DNA from 3 places in the Mangrovibacter phragmitis genome. Region 1 is predicted to be linked to each of the others. Evidence: predicted binding sites of a transcription regulator. Region 1 holds the regulator's gene; each other region holds the start of a gene.

Region 1 (5,095 bases):
AGATCAACAGTCTCTGGATATGCAGGGCAATATTGTTACCTTTACCGGTAATGTTGTTGTCACCCAGGGAAGCATAAAGATCAACGCGGACAAAGTTGTTGTGACACGTCCCGGTGGCGAAAAAGGTAAAGAAGTGATTGATGGCTATGGTAACCCTGCCACATTCTATCAAATGCAGGATAACGGCAAGCCGGTTAAAGGCCATGCCAGCCATATGCATTATGAGCTGCAAAATGATTTTGTCGTGCTGACTGGCAAAGCTTACCTGGAGCAACTGGATAGTAATATCACTGGCGATAAAATTACCTATCTGGTGAAAGAACAGAAAATGCAGGCGTTTAGTGATAAAGGTAAACGCGTGACTACCGTTCTGGTTCCGTCCCAACTTCAGGACAAAAAAGACCAGAAACCAGCCCCTAAAAAGAGTAACTAATTCGGTATGGCAACACTTACAGCGAAAAACCTGGCGAAGGCCTATAAAGGGCGCCGGGTCGTAGAAGATGTCAGTTTAACTGTGAACTCTGGAGAAATCGTTGGCCTGCTGGGGCCAAACGGTGCGGGGAAAACTACCACGTTTTACATGGTAGTGGGTATTGTTCCACGCGATGCCGGTAATATCACCATTGACGATGAAGACATCAGCCTGTTACCACTTCATGCCCGTGCCCGTAGGGGAATTGGCTATCTGCCACAGGAAGCGTCTATTTTCCGGCGTCTCAGCGTGTACGATAACCTGATGGCTGTGTTACAAATTCGCGATGATCTCTCCAGCGAACAACGTGTTGATCGGGCAAATGAGTTGATGGAAGAATTTCACATCGAACATCTGCGCGACAGCCTTGGTCAATCACTGTCTGGTGGTGAACGCCGTCGTGTAGAGATTGCTCGGGCGCTGGCTGCTAATCCGAAGTTCATTCTGCTGGATGAACCCTTCGCAGGGGTTGACCCCATCTCGGTTATCGACATAAAACGTATTATCGAACATCTGCGTGATAGCGGTCTGGGCGTATTGATTACCGACCACAACGTACGCGAAACGCTGGCGGTTTGTGAACGGGCTTATATTGTCAGCCAGGGTCATCTTATTGCCCATGGCACACCCAGTGAAATTCTCGAAGACGAGCATGTGAAGCGGGTATATCTTGGGGAAGAGTTCAGACTCTGATAGGGTAAGCGTGACAGGATGTAAAAAAGAGTGAGCACACCTCACATCAGGTTTGTTCGCTATTCGTTATCACTGTCACCGTTTCACTTTATCAGGAGAGTTTTTCTTTTTGCCAGGGCAGGTATTATTAACGTATTGACCTGAGGAAGTATGCTCTGAATATGAAGCAAGGTTTGCAACTAAAGCTTAGTCAACAGCTTGCCATGACGCCTCAGTTACAACAGGCCATTCGCCTGTTGCAACTGTCTACGCTGGAACTGCAGCAAGAACTCCAGCAAGCGTTGGAAAATAATCCGCTGCTTGAGCAAACCGATTTTCATGACGAAGTGGAAACTCAGGATGCTCAGGATAGTGAGTCGCTGGATACCCGTGAAGCGCTTGAGCAAAAAGATATGCCTGAAGAGCTGCCGCTGGATGCAAGCTGGGATGAGATCTATACCGCAGGAACCCCCTCCGGCACCGGTGCCGATTACATTGATGATGAACTGCCTGTTTATCAGGGGGAGACAACACAAACACTTCAGGATTACCTGATGTGGCAAGTGGAACTGACACCGTTCTCTGATACTGACAGGGCAATTGCCACGTCGATTGTCGATGCGGTAGATGAAACAGGCTATCTCACCGTTCCCGTTGAAGATATTCTGGAAAGCATGGGCGATGAAACCATAACACTGGATGAAATCGAGGCTGTACTCAAGCGAGTTCAGCGGTTTGATCCTGTGGGTGTAGCTGCCCGTGATTTACGTGATTGTTTGCTTATCCAGCTTTCTCAGTTCTCTCGTGAAACGCCTTTTCTTGAAGAAGCCCGGCAGATAATCAATGGGCATCTCGATCTTCTGGCAAACCATGACTTCCGGACACTGATGAAAATCACGCGTCTAAAAGAAGATGTGCTGAAAGATGCGATGATGCTGATCCTGTCTCTTGATCCTCGTCCAGGGCAGTCCATTCACACCACTGAGCCTGAATACGTTATTCCGGATGTACTGGTGCGCAAACATAAAGGGCACTGGACAGTTGAACTGAATTCCGACAGTATTCCCCGCCTGTCCATTAACCAGCATTACGCCTCTATGTGCAACAATGCTCGTAATGACAGTGACAGTCAGTTCATCCGCAGTAATCTGCAGGAAGCGAAATGGCTAATCAAAAGCCTGGAAAGCCGAAATGAGACACTGCTCAAGGTCAGCCAGTGTATTGTAGAGCAGCAGCAGGCTTTTTTCGAAAATGGCGAAGAATACATGAAGCCAATGGTACTGGCAGATATTGCTCAGGCGGTGGAAATGCACGAATCAACGATTTCGCGCGTTACCACGCAAAAATACCTGCACAGCCCACGGGGCATTTTTGAGCTGAAATATTTCTTCTCCAGCCATGTGAATACTGAAGGTGGGGGCGAAGCCTCTTCCACGGCAATTCGCGCACTGGTGAAGAAGTTGATTGCCGCAGAAAACCCGGCAAAACCACTTAGTGATAGTAAACTGACTTCTATGTTATCTGATCAAGGTATCATGGTGGCCCGGCGCACTGTCGCAAAATACCGCGAGTCTTTATCCATACCGCCGTCGAACCAGCGTAAACAATTGGTTTGACTCAACCGATAAGGAAGACAATATGCAACTCAATATCACAGGACAGAATGTCGAGATTACTGAAGCTATGCGCGAATTCGTCAACACAAAGTTCGCCAAACTGGAGCAGTATTTCGAAAGGATCAACCAGGTCTATATTGTGTTGAAAGTGGAAAAAGTCACTCAAACAGCGGATGCTACACTTCATGTAAATGGCGGTGAATTGCATGCCAGTGCCGAAGGCCAGGATATGTATGCCGCAATTGACGGTTTGATAGATAAACTCGCACGTCAATTAACTAAACACAAAGATAAACTGAAACAGCATTGATGACCCAGGTATTTCCCTGAATCTCAGCGGCCCGTTATCGCAGGATAGCGGGCCGCTGGCACAGAGGGTACCAGGTGGAGCTATGATGAATAATGATTCCGCGCTGCAACTCAGCGCTGTCCTGAACCAGGAATGTACGCGTAATAACGTACATTGTCAGAGCAAAAAACGTGCTCTGGAAATCGTCAGTGAGCTGGCGGCTAAGCAGTTAGGCCTTCCGTCACAAGCGGTTTTTGATGCTGTATTAACCCGCGAACGTATGGGAAGTACCGGCATTGGTAATGGTATCGCTATCCCGCACGGTAAACTGGAAGAAGACACATTACGTGCCGTTGGTGTATTTATCCGTCTGGAAACACCCATACCTTTCGATGCCATTGATAATCAGCCAGTTGATCTCTTATTCGCGCTGCTGGTTCCGGCAGATCAAACTAAAACACACTTACACACTTTGTCGTTGGTTGCCAAAAAACTGGCCGACAAAACGATTTGTCGTCAGCTCCGTATGGCCCAAACGGATGAAGAACTGTTTAACATTATTACTGATGCGGGAAATGCAGAAGCCTGATTCCGGCTCAGTAATCATGAATTAACATCACATGATACCCATGAAAATTGGGGATGCATGCAGGCTAACACCGTAAACGCCACTGGCTTCATCTGCATCAGTAACGTAAAGGGTGTTTTACTGGTAGCGGTCATTAGGGTGCCTCTCAGGGATGAGAGAGATAAATATAGCCACCCTGTGCAAACCGACAACGGGTATATTCAGACTGGGGGAGAGACTGTTCATGGTGCTGATGATTGTCAGCGGCCGCTCAGGTTCAGGGAAATCCGTAGCCTTGCGTGCTTTGGAAGATATGGGTTTTTACTGTGTAGACAACTTGCCAGTTGTGTTGCTACCCGATTTAGCCCGCACATTATCTGACCGGCAAACATCTGCGGCAGTCAGTATTGATGTACGCAATATGCCCGAGTCACCGGAAATTTTTGAGCAGGCAATGCGTAATTTGCCTGATACATTTTCGCCGCAACTTCTGTTCCTGGATGCTGACCGTAACACGTTGATTCGACGCTACAGTGACACAAGGCGTCTTCATCCGCTGTCCAGTAAAAATCTGTCACTGGAAAGTGCGATTGATGAAGAAAATGATCTGCTGGAGCCGCTGCGTTCCCGGGCTGATTTGATTGTTGATACCTCGGAAATGTCAGTGCATGAACTGGCTGAAATGCTGCGAACCAGGCTACTGGGTAAACGCGAGCGTGAGCTTACCATGGTGTTTGAATCATTTGGTTTTAAACACGGTATTCCTATCGATGCAGACTATGTTTTTGATGTTCGCTTTCTGCCAAACCCCCACTGGGATCCCAAATTACGCCCCATGACTGGTCTGGATAAACCCGTCGCTGCTTTTTTGGATCGCCATACCGAAGTGCATAACTTTATTTACCAGACTCGCAGCTACCTCGAGTTATGGTTGCCCATGCTGGAAACGAATAATCGTAGCTACCTGACGGTTGCTATTGGTTGTACCGGTGGTAAGCACCGCTCTGTTTATGTTGCAGAACAATTAGCTGACTATTTCCGCTCACGCGGTAAAAACGTCCAGTCACGCCATCGAACGTTGGAAAAACGCAAAACATGACCGTAAAACAAACTGTTGAGCTCACCAATCGTTTAGGAATGCACGCGCGCCCGGCAATGAAGCTCTTTGAACTGGTACAAAGTTTTGATGCCGAAGTGTTGCTGCGCAATGAAAGTGGAACAGAAGCAGAAGCCAGCAGTGTGATTGCACTGCTAATGCTGGATTCTGCCAAAGGTGGGCACATTGAAGTGGAAGCAACCGGGCCTCAGGAAGAAGAAGCGCTGGCTGCCGTTATAGCACTGTTCGACGCGGGCTTTGACGAAGATTAATTAACTGCAGGTTAATTCAGTTTGTGCTCTGCCAGGAAGCTTTCCCCACCCAGTTGCCTCATCTGGCGGAGTATCCATTGTTGCCTGGCACGGACATACCCTGAAGGCGC
Region 2 (5,095 bases), 300 kb from region 1:
TACGCCTTGCAGTAGATCAAGGGGTTCGAAACCAGCAACCACTAAAGGGCGATTAAATTGTTGCGAAATGAAACTATAAGCCTGGGTACCGATAACCATACTGACATGACCGGGAGCCAGAAACGCATCTATCTGGTTATCTGGTTGCTCCAGTAATTTTTGCAGCGTGGGGATCAGGGTAATGTGCTGGCAGAAAAAGTAAAAATTATTGATGTTTTTCGCTTTTGCCTGGCGCAGGGTGATAGCAGTAGCTGGCATGGTGGTTTCAAAACCCAGCCCGAAGAACACCACTTTATGGTCCGGGTTTTGCTGAGCCAGTTTCAGCGCATCCATAGGCGAATAGACAATACGGATATCCGCGCCTGCCGTTTTGGCATCCAGCAGAGAACCATTGCGGCCAGGCACACGGATGGCATCGCCAAAAGTACAAAAAATAACTCCGGGACGGCGGGCAATATCAATACAGGTGTCAATGCGCCCCATTGGCAGCACACACACCGGGCAGCCGGGGCCATGAATAAATTCAATATTGGGTGGTAACAACTGATCCAGGCCAAATTTGAAAATGGCGTGGGTGTGGCCGCCACACACTTCCATGATACGCAGTGGATGTTCTGGCGTGGCGCCCAGCAGCGGAGCCCGCTGGGCGAGGTGTACCAGAAGTTTACGGACCTGTTCGGGGTCGCGATACTCATCGACCAGATGCATATTAACGCGCCTCCCCATACAGCAGAGCACCCACATCGGGCTCAACGTCAAACATGTTTTGTAAGGCTTCCAGAGTATCCCGGGCTTCCTGCTCATCGATGACACTCATGGCAAAACCAACATGCACCAGAACCCATTGACCCAGGCGCGGCTGACCCTGTTCATCGTGCTGCCCAACCAGGCTTAAATCAACATCGCGCTGGATACCACAGACATCGACTTTTGCCTGGTTGTCATCCAGCAGGGCACTGATTTGCCCGGGAATGCCTATACACATTGTTGTGCCTCCAGCCAGTTAAGCCAGGTCTCCATGCCGTCGCCTTTGGTGGCGGACAGCGAAATGATTTCAATCGCCGGGTTAACTTCACGGGCGTAAGCAAGGCATTTTTCTACGTCAAAATCCAGGTATGGCAGTAAATCGACTTTATTGAGGATCATCAGCGAGGCGGCGGCGAACATGTGCGGGTATTTCAGTGGTTTGTCTTCACCTTCAGTGACAGACAGCACGGCCACTTTATGGCGTTCACCTAAGTCAAAGCTTGCCGGGCAAACCAGATTACCCACGTTTTCAATAAACAGAATGCCGTGGTTGTTCAGCGGCAGGCGGTGCATGGCATCGTGAATCATTTGCGCATCAAGATGGCAGCCTTTACCGGTGTTCACCTGGATTGCCGGTGTGCCGGTTTCACGGATACGTGCGGCATCGTTGACAGTTTGTTGGTCGCCTTCGATAACCGCACACGGCACGCGTCCTTGCAGGCGTTTTAGGGTTTCTGTCAGCAGGGTTGTTTTACCAGAACCGGGGCTGGAGACCAGGTTGAGCACTAACTGTTGTTGTTTGGCAAACCAGGCGCGGTTCTGGCGAGCCAGTTGGTTGTTTTTGTCCAGAACATCAATTTCAACCTCCAGCATACGGCGCTGGCTTTGGCCTGGCGCATGGCTACCGGCTTCACCGTGCCCATAATGCAGGTCGCCGCCTGTCAGTTCATCTGGCGTGAAGTGTGCGGTTTCCGGCACCAGCCCGGTGATACTCAGTTTATGAGCAACAGCGGCCGACGCCGCGAAAGGCGCACTACGGAAAGGTGAGTGGGGATTATGCTCATCGCCTTCGATATAACGGTTGCCTTCACCGCAACCACAAGTGGTACACATACAGCACTCCTACTCGATTTCCAGGCGCATTATCTGCATACCGTCGTCGGCCACTATCTGGAGCTCATCGCTCTGGCACTGTGGGCAACGGCGCACGCGCTGGGTTAATAACGTGACATATTGCTGGCACTGTGGGCACCAGCACTCAGCCTGTTGTTCTTCTATATGCAGGGCACAACCTTCTGCCAGCGTGCCGCGGCACACCAGTTCGAAACAGAAAGTCAGTGCGCTGGTTTCCACGCAGGAGAACGCGCCAATCTTCAGCCAGACAGCGGTAATACGTTGTGCGTTATTCTGGCGAGCCTGCTGCTCCATTAGTTCGACAGCGCGCTGGCAGAGTGTAATTTCGTGCATAACTGCTCCTCGTGAATCACCCTGCGCACCAAATGCAATAAAAGTGCCATGTTTTATTTTTTGCCAGGTAAAGAAGTGTCGTCAGCGATGACGAAGGTGACGAAAATGACATGTCAAAAGTCAGGTTATTAAGGTGTTTTTAAAATAAAAACATGAAAAACAATGTGTTAAAAATTGGCACGTTATGTGCTTATGGAGGGGACTTCCATTAAAAGAGTAACGCAACATGACCATTTGGGAACTGAGCGAAAAAGCTGAATACATTGCCGACCGGCATCGCCAGCTACAGGATCAGTGGCATACCTACTGCAATACCCTGATTCAGGCCGTCACGTTATCAAAAGCACACCTGTACCACGCCGTGGGATGCAGCCCCGACGAGGACCTCTGCTTTGTGTTATTTGACCACTTCATTGTGCACATTGAGCCAGCTACGGGCTTTAACTGCCACACCATCGAATATACCTTAAGCACCCGTGATGATAACACCCGCCTGCTGATTGGTACGGCTGAACTAAACAATGCCGGGCAGATAGATAACACCGTGAATATCCGCGACCGCCAGCAGGTTCTGGACCACTACCTTGGCAAGATTGGCAGTGTCTACGACAGCCTGTATCAGGCCGTACATGATGATACGCCACTGAATATGAGTGAGCTTAAACAAGAACTGGCCCGCCACGCACTGGCCTGAGCCTTAACCTGTGTCGATATCTGTCGAAATTGACAGTTTGCGGCATGTTTTCGTCAAAAATGACCATCGACCCGAGGACATACCCGGTGAATCGTTTTGTTATCGCCGACTCCAGGCTGTGCATAGGTTGCCATACCTGTGAAGCGGCCTGTTCTGAAACGCATCGTCAGCAGGGGCTGCAATCGCTGCCACGCCTGAAAGTCATGCGCAATAAAAATGAATCCGCGCCGCAGTTATGTCACCACTGTGAAGACGCGCCGTGCGCGACCGTGTGCCCGGTCAACGCGATTAAACGTGTTGATGGCGCAGTGCAGCTCAATGAAAGTTTGTGTGTGAGCTGCAAGCTCTGCGGCATCGCCTGCCCATTTGGCGCTATTGAGTTCTCCGGCAGCCGCCCGCTGGATATTCCCGCCAACGTCAATACACCCAAAGCGCCGCCGGCTCCGCCCGCTCCGGCCAAAGTCAGCAGCATGCTGGACTGGGTGCCAGGTATTCGGGCGGTGGCTGTGAAATGTGATTTATGCCAGTTCGATGAACAGGGCCCGGCCTGTGTACGTACCTGCCCGACCAAAGCACTGCGTGTTGTGGATAACGCTGATCTGGCGCTGGCCAGCAAACGTAAGCGTGCGCTGACAGTGAATGCCAGTCTGGGGGATTTGTCTTTATTCAATACCGGGACGGAGGCGACTAAATGAATGCGTTGTCGTTGATGGACGGCGCGGTGCTCGGTTTTATCATTACCGCAGTACTGGCGCTTGTCTTTGCCTTTTCCCGCACACTGAGTGGCTTACTGGCCGGGGTGTGTGGCGCTGTCAGCAGCCTGATGGCTATCCTGGCGGCGGGTGCCGTGCTGACCGGAGCTGCGCCTCAGGCTGCCAGCCCGTTCAGCTTTATGCATATGACGTTTCAGTTAACCGCATTGAGCAGTATCTGGCTGATTGCGTTGTGTATCCCGTCACTGTTTGTCAGTGTATTCAACATTGCCTGGCACCGGCATACAGATGTCCGTTGCAATGGCTTCTTATTGAATTTGCTGATGGCCGCAGCCGTACTGGCGGTAACCGCCACGAATTTCGCCATGCTGATTGTGATGGCTGAAATTATGGCGTTGTGCGCGGTGTTTCTTACCGGGTGCAGCCAGTCTGGCAAATTGTGGTTCTTGCTGGGCCGCCTGGGTACGGTATTGCTGGCGGTGTGCGCATGGCTTCTCCGGGCGCGTTACGGCACTCTGGATTTTGTCGACTTACAGCCCGCAGTCAGTGCCTTCCCGTTAACACCTGCCATCTGGATCCTCGGCTTGCTGGGTTTTGGCCTGCTGGCTGGCATTATTCCCTTGCATGGTTGGGTACCGCAGGCCCATGCCAATGCTGCTGCGCCAGCAGCGGCGCTGTTCTCGGCTGTGGTGTTGAAAGTGGGCCTGTACGGCATTCTCACTTTGTCTTTACTGGGTAGCCAGTTGCCGCTTTGGTGGGGCGTCGTGGTGCTGTTGCTGGGCATGTTAACCGCCTTTGTTGGCGGGTTGTACGCACTGATGGAGCACAACATTAACCGCCTGCTGGCTTACCACGCGCTGGAAAACATCGGCATTATTTTGCTGGGGCTTGGCGTTGGGCTGATTGGCTGTGCGCTGAATGACACCGTGCTGATTGCCCTTGGGCTGACTGGCGGTTTATATCACCTGATTAACCACAGCCTGTTTAAAACCACCTTATTCCTTGGCGCCGGGGCGGTATGGTTCCGCACGGGCTACCGCGATATTGAGAAACTTGGTGGTCTGGGTAAACGCATGCCGGCGATTTCTCTCGCCATGCTGGTGGGGCTGATGGCGATGGCGGCATTGCCTCCACTGAACGGCTTTGCCGGTGAATGGCTGATTTACCAGTCTTTCTGGCTTTGTTTCCTAAATCGATTCAGCGAACAAAACCCTTCATGATTGTTTAAAAATCAAACTACACGGTAAGTTTCAGGCATGCCTAGCCCTGTGAGCTTGTTCAACGCCTTTATCATCGCGTAAGTTTCTCCTACCTGACCGTTATAATTTCGCAGGCTCAATCTGCCACCTAGTAATTGCTTTACCCTGTACATGGCAGTTTCTGAGATTGACCGCCGATGATAACCATACCGTTTTTTCCACTGTTTATTTGAACCATAAAGCTTTTGCCAACTAACCGCTAAGTTACGCGGATG
Region 3 (5,095 bases), 470 kb from region 1:
TCTTTTATATGACAGCATCATTTCAAGCACCTGAGCCTGGTTTTGAACACCAGAAAACCATGCCAGAAGCCCCGAAACCGGAGTCACTTAAATCCGAAACGGATATTGCCAAACTGTTTGAGCATATGCTCCCTCCACTGGCTAAAGAAAAATTTTTAAGCGATAAACCGCTGGAGATCCGCCCGGTCGTGTTCCATAACCCTTTAAAAGGCCATGTGGATAAACCTGAACGCCAGGTCTGGATGCGGGCGAATGGCACAATGCCGGACGATTTACGCATTCACCAGTACTTACTGGGTTATGCATCTGACTTTAACTTTCTGCCCACAGCTTTACAGCCGCACGGAATAGGGTTTCTGGAACACGGGATGCAGGTTGCCACTATTGATCACTCTATGTGGTTCCACCGCCCTTTCAGCTTTAACGAGTGGTTGCTCTACAGCGTGGAAAGCACTTCAGCATCCAGTGCCAGAGGTTTTGTACGCGGCGAGTTTTATACGCAGGATGGGGTTTTGGTGGCTTCAACAGTGCAGGAAGGCGTTATGCGCCAGCGGGGTTAACCTGTTCGAATAGCCCACAAATGAGAGTTTGTGGGCTGGCATAAAATGAACTCAGGCCGCTATCTCCGTATCACCCTGAGTTCAACACCTGTTTAATGCTGGCGTAGTTGGCGCACCAGGGTAGCCATGCGCCGTGTTCGGCAATACAGGATGAACAGCACAAATGCCTGGCAATTGAATATCCAGCGCGCCGCACACAATGCCACGAATGCAAGACAAACTGCCCACTGCCCGCCACCACCCCAGAACAGGCCTCGTACTCCTTGCCCCACCGTTAGTACCACTAAGACCACAAATAACCAACTCAAACATGTAATACCCGCCACATACCCCCTTGAGGCAAGCGATACACATACCAGGGAGGTTACCAGCATCACAATTGCTGGCACAAAAAAACTCAGGGCATGTTCTGCCGGGGTCAAATGGGTAAAGTTACTCAAAAAAACCAGCACGAGGTGCTTTGCACTACGGATAAAGCAAAGAAAGTGGCACCGATGTTACGCACCACAGCAGAAGTGGTTCTGAAATACGTTCGTCGAGAATGGTGATTTCAAACGGCTACTACTGCAAGGAGGTTTTCTGAGCGAGTCGGGCGGTTCAAAAATATACTGGCCTTATTAGATTAAAGTCCCGGTCTTATGACCAGGACTTTGTCATCAATCGGAGAGACAACAGTCCCTCTTTTTTATGCCTGGCTATTACACCAGGCACTCAGCAACCAGCGGGATTATGCGTTGTAAGCATTTTCACCGTGGCTGTTAACATCCAGACCTTCACGTTCCTGATCTTCCGGAACACGCAGGCCAACAGTCATATCGGCAATTTTGTAACCAATGAAGGCAACAACGCCAGACCAGACAATGGTAATCAGCACGCTTTCCAGTTGAACCATCAGTTGGTGGCCCATAGTGACACCCTCTGCGAAACCAACACCACCCAGTGAAGAGGATGCGAAGATACCGGTCAGGATACAACCTACGATACCGCAAACACCGTGAACGCCGAACACATCACACGGGTCATCAACACGCAACCAGCGTTTCAGTGCAGTAACCCCCCACAGGCCAGCAATGCCCGCCGCGATACCAACGATAAGCGCACCACCAACACCGATATAACCACAAGCAGGCGTTACCGCAACCAGACCCGCGATAGCACCAGAACAAGAGCCCAGCAGAGACGGTTTACCACGAATCGCCCACTCACCAAATACCCAGGCAAGGATAGCCGCAGCAGTTGCAACAACGGTATTAAGGAAAGCCAGACCAGCGATTTCATTCGCCGCACTTGCTGAACCCGCATTGAAGCCGAACCAGCCAACATACAGAATCGCGGTACCAGTAAATACCATTGGCAGGTTATGCGGTTTGAACGCTTCTTTGCCGAAGCCAACGCGTTTGCCCATCATATAGGCACCCACCAGGCCAGCAACTGCTGCGTTAATATGCACCACTGTACCGCCAGCGAAATCCAGCGCTCCATGGGTTGCCAGCAGACCGCCGCCCCAGACCATATGCGCAATCGGCACATAAGACAGGGTCATCCACACAACAACGAAGATCAGCACTGCAGAGAAACGAATACGTTCAGCCAGGGCACCAACAATCAGGCCAACGGTGATACACGCGAAGGAGCCCTGGAAGGAAACGTGGATGTACTGATAGAAAGTACCCATCAGATCGGTAATTTTGATGCCTTTCAGCATGGTCCAGTCAAAGCTACCGAAGAAATTGTTACCAGTGCTGAATGCCAGGGTATAGCCATAGACCACCCACAACACGCACACCAGCGCGAAAGTTACAGAAACCTGAGTCAGCATGGACAGCACGTTCTTGGAACGAATCAGTCCACCGTAAAATAACGCAATCCCAGGAATCGACATGAACAGCACCAGTGCGGTGCAAATCATCATAAAAGCGTTATCGGCTTTATCAACTACTGCTGGTGCAGCCATTGCAAGTGATGGCAACAATGCCAGCGCCCCGAGGCCAAGTTTAATGCCAAATTTACTCATTTTATCCATCCCTTTCACCATTGCCAGGAATCAGAGGGCCGCTTCGTCGGCTTCGCCCGTACGAATACGAATGACACGTTGTAATTCAGCAACGAAAATTTTGCCGTCGCCAATTTTGCCTGTGTAGGCAGCTTTACTAATTACATCAATAACTTCGTCGAGTTGATCGTCAGCAATGGCTACGTCAATTTTCACTTTTGGGAGAAAGTTAACGCTGTATTCTGCTCCGCGGTACAACTCGGCGTGCCCTTTCTGGCGACCAAAGCCTTTCACTTCGGTCACTGTCAGCCCCTGAATGCCAATAGATGAAAGCGCTTCACGGACGTCTTCCAGTTTGAATGGTTTAATTACCACGGTAACCAGCTTCATAAATCCCCTCCAGTAAGAAATCGGTAAGTGCCGCAGCGAACAGGGATTACTAAGCAATCAACGTGCCAAAAGTATAAATCAGCAACTTTCAGCGTCTTAATGAGGTGAGAGGCGGGTTAACTGAAAAGACCGGAAACAATGTTGTCGCCAGGAACATTCCTGAAAAATAAAAACGCACCTTTTTGGTGCGTTTTTATAAAAAACACTGCACCAATAGTGCAATGGGTTAAATGTTCGCCAGATAATGGTGCATTACATAACAGCAGACTCTTCATAGCTGCTGGAGGCTAATTCTTCACCAGCCAACTGTAACTGATACATTTGCCAGTAACGCCCACGCTTCGCCAGGAGTGCCTCATGCCGGCCACTCTCAACTGCCTGCCCACGGTGCAACACCAGAATAGTATCAGCCTGGGTAATGGTGGAAAGCCGGTGAGCAATTACGACCAGAGTGGTTCGCTGGCGTAAGGCACTGAGTGCATGCCCTATCGCCTGCTCGGTGCCTGAATCAATATTGGCAGTCGCTTCATCCAGAATAAGTATTTCCGGGGTATCAACCAGTACCCGGGCAAGTGCCAGCAACTGTTTTTGCCCGACCGACAACGTATTGCCCTGCTCACCTAATTGGGTATGAATACCTTCAGGCATTGAGCGCACAAGGTCAGCCAGTTGCACGGTCTCCAGCGCCTGCCAGACACGCTCTTCACTGATATCCCGCCCCAGTGTCACATTCATATATAGCGATTCAGCCATCACCACCGGATCTTGCTGCACCATCGCCACACCTTTGCGCAGGACACTATGGCTCAGGCTTTCTAACGGACGGCCATCAAGGCGTATCTCCCCTTGTGACCACGGGTAATAACCCATCAATAAATTTGCCAGTGTGCTCTTGCCACTGCCCGTGTGCCCAACCAGAGCGATAAAGCTTTTCGCTGGTGCCTGCAGGTTAATATCACGCAGCACATTCTGACCATCGCGATAGGCAAAAGAGAGTTCAGAGACATCAATACGCCCGGATGCCAGTGGTTGGTTATCCGGGCCATAGTGCTGTTGTTGGCAGTCCATTAACTCAAATACGCGTTCCCCTGCTACAACCGCCTGCTGCAGCATCGACTGCTGGGTTGTTAACTGAATCAAAGGCTCATTCAAACGCCCCAGATAGCTGATAAAGGCGTACAGCACCCCGACTTCAATTGCGCCATTACCGGCATACCCGAACTGAAACAACAGCCCACATAAAATTAGTGCTGAGAACAGGCTCAATAGAGGGCGTAGCAGAAAGCCTTCCAGTTTCAGGGTTTGCATACGCGCGTCATAGTGTGCTTCACTGGCATCCGCCAGTTTTTTACCAAAGCGCATCTGCTGGCGAAATTGCTGGATAACCCCCATGCCATTAACCGCTTCATTAAAACCGTCATTGATATCCGCGAGGTAACTGCGTACCCGCCGGACAATTGACGTACTCAGGCGTTGGTAAATCAGCATAACCACCAGAACGGCAGGGAAAATAACGATAGCCACCAGCGCCATACGCCAGTTTAATGAGAACATCGCCACCAGCATCGCACCAATTAATGCAGCGCTGCGCAACACAGTTGCTACCACGGTGACATACAAATCGCGGATAACCTCGGTATCATTTGTCACACGGGAGATCAGTTGACCGACAGGTTGGGTGTCAAATGCACTCACTGGCTGGCGCAACGCTGCATCCATTACATCAGTACGCAATTGTTGCACAACCCCCACAGCCGCCTCGTTAAACAACAAAGCCTGAGTGTAATGCAGCAATGCGGCCAGCCCCTGCAACAGGATATAAGCGGCGGCCAGCCCGCCGATCATCGCCAGCGGCAGTTGTTTTTCCGCAACCAGGTGGTCAATAAAGTAACTGATTAAGGCCGGGCCACTCACTTCCGCCGCCGAAGCCACCCACAGCATAATCACCGCTTTGATGATAGATTTACGCCAGGGAGAGCCATAGGCCAGAAGACGTTTTAGTGTCGGCCATAATGCAGGTTGAGATGGGTTACGCATGAGCCTGCTCCCCGGTTTCATCCTCTTCGTCCAGTGCGGCTTCCAGTTGTTGGTAACGGTACATATCACGATACCAGCCTTGCTGATTCGTCAGTTCAGAGTGGTGGCCGCGTTG

What was found. Region 1 encodes sigma-54, which starts transcription at its own class of promoters, with help from an activator protein. Its sites were predicted from a motif close to GTTGGCACANNTTTCGCTNT; they were not measured.
Region 2: the regulator sigma-54 is predicted to act here: its motif matches at 2,388-2,407, upstream of hycA (formate hydrogenlyase regulator HycA).
Region 3: the regulator sigma-54 is predicted to act here: its motif matches at 2,994-3,013, upstream of glnK (P-II family nitrogen regulator).

What each region holds. Positions count from the first base shown of each region.
Region 1 covers NZ_CP134782.1:3,829,016-3,834,110, forward strand. Annotated here, with positions in the region: gene lptA (lipopolysaccharide ABC transporter substrate-binding protein LptA) at 1-433, shown strand, start outside; gene lptB (LPS export ABC transporter ATP-binding protein) at 440-1,165, shown strand; gene rpoN (RNA polymerase factor sigma-54) at 1,327-2,760, shown strand; gene hpf (ribosome hibernation promoting factor) at 2,783-3,070, shown strand; gene ptsN (PTS IIA-like nitrogen regulatory protein PtsN) at 3,153-3,638, shown strand; gene rapZ (RNase adapter RapZ) at 3,862-4,716, shown strand; gene npr (PTS phosphocarrier protein NPr) at 4,713-4,985, shown strand; gene mtgA (monofunctional biosynthetic peptidoglycan transglycosylase) at 4,997-5,095, opposite strand, start outside.
Region 2 covers NZ_CP134782.1:4,132,775-4,137,869, reverse strand. Annotated here, with positions in the region: gene hypD (hydrogenase formation protein HypD) at 1-708, opposite strand, end outside; gene MPHASIOC01_RS20095 (HypC/HybG/HupF family hydrogenase formation chaperone) at 710-985, opposite strand; gene hypB (hydrogenase nickel incorporation protein HypB) at 976-1,860, opposite strand; gene hypA (hydrogenase maturation nickel metallochaperone HypA) at 1,870-2,214, opposite strand; gene hycA (formate hydrogenlyase regulator HycA) at 2,441-2,908, shown strand; gene MPHASIOC01_RS20075 (4Fe-4S dicluster domain-containing protein) at 2,995-3,603, shown strand; partial or broken gene MPHASIOC01_RS20070 (proton-conducting transporter membrane subunit) at 3,600-4,799, shown strand; gene MPHASIOC01_RS20065 (IS5-like element ISSpu11 family transposase) at 4,853-5,095, opposite strand, start outside.
Region 3 covers NZ_CP134782.1:4,302,199-4,307,293, forward strand. Annotated here, with positions in the region: gene tesB (acyl-CoA thioesterase II) at 1-560, shown strand, start outside; gene MPHASIOC01_RS20880 (hypothetical protein) at 653-868, opposite strand; gene amtB (ammonium transporter AmtB) at 1,288-2,574, opposite strand; gene glnK (P-II family nitrogen regulator) at 2,605-2,943, opposite strand; gene MPHASIOC01_RS20895 (SmdB family multidrug efflux ABC transporter permease/ATP-binding protein) at 3,196-4,980, opposite strand; gene MPHASIOC01_RS20900 (SmdA family multidrug ABC transporter permease/ATP-binding protein) at 4,973-5,095, opposite strand, start outside.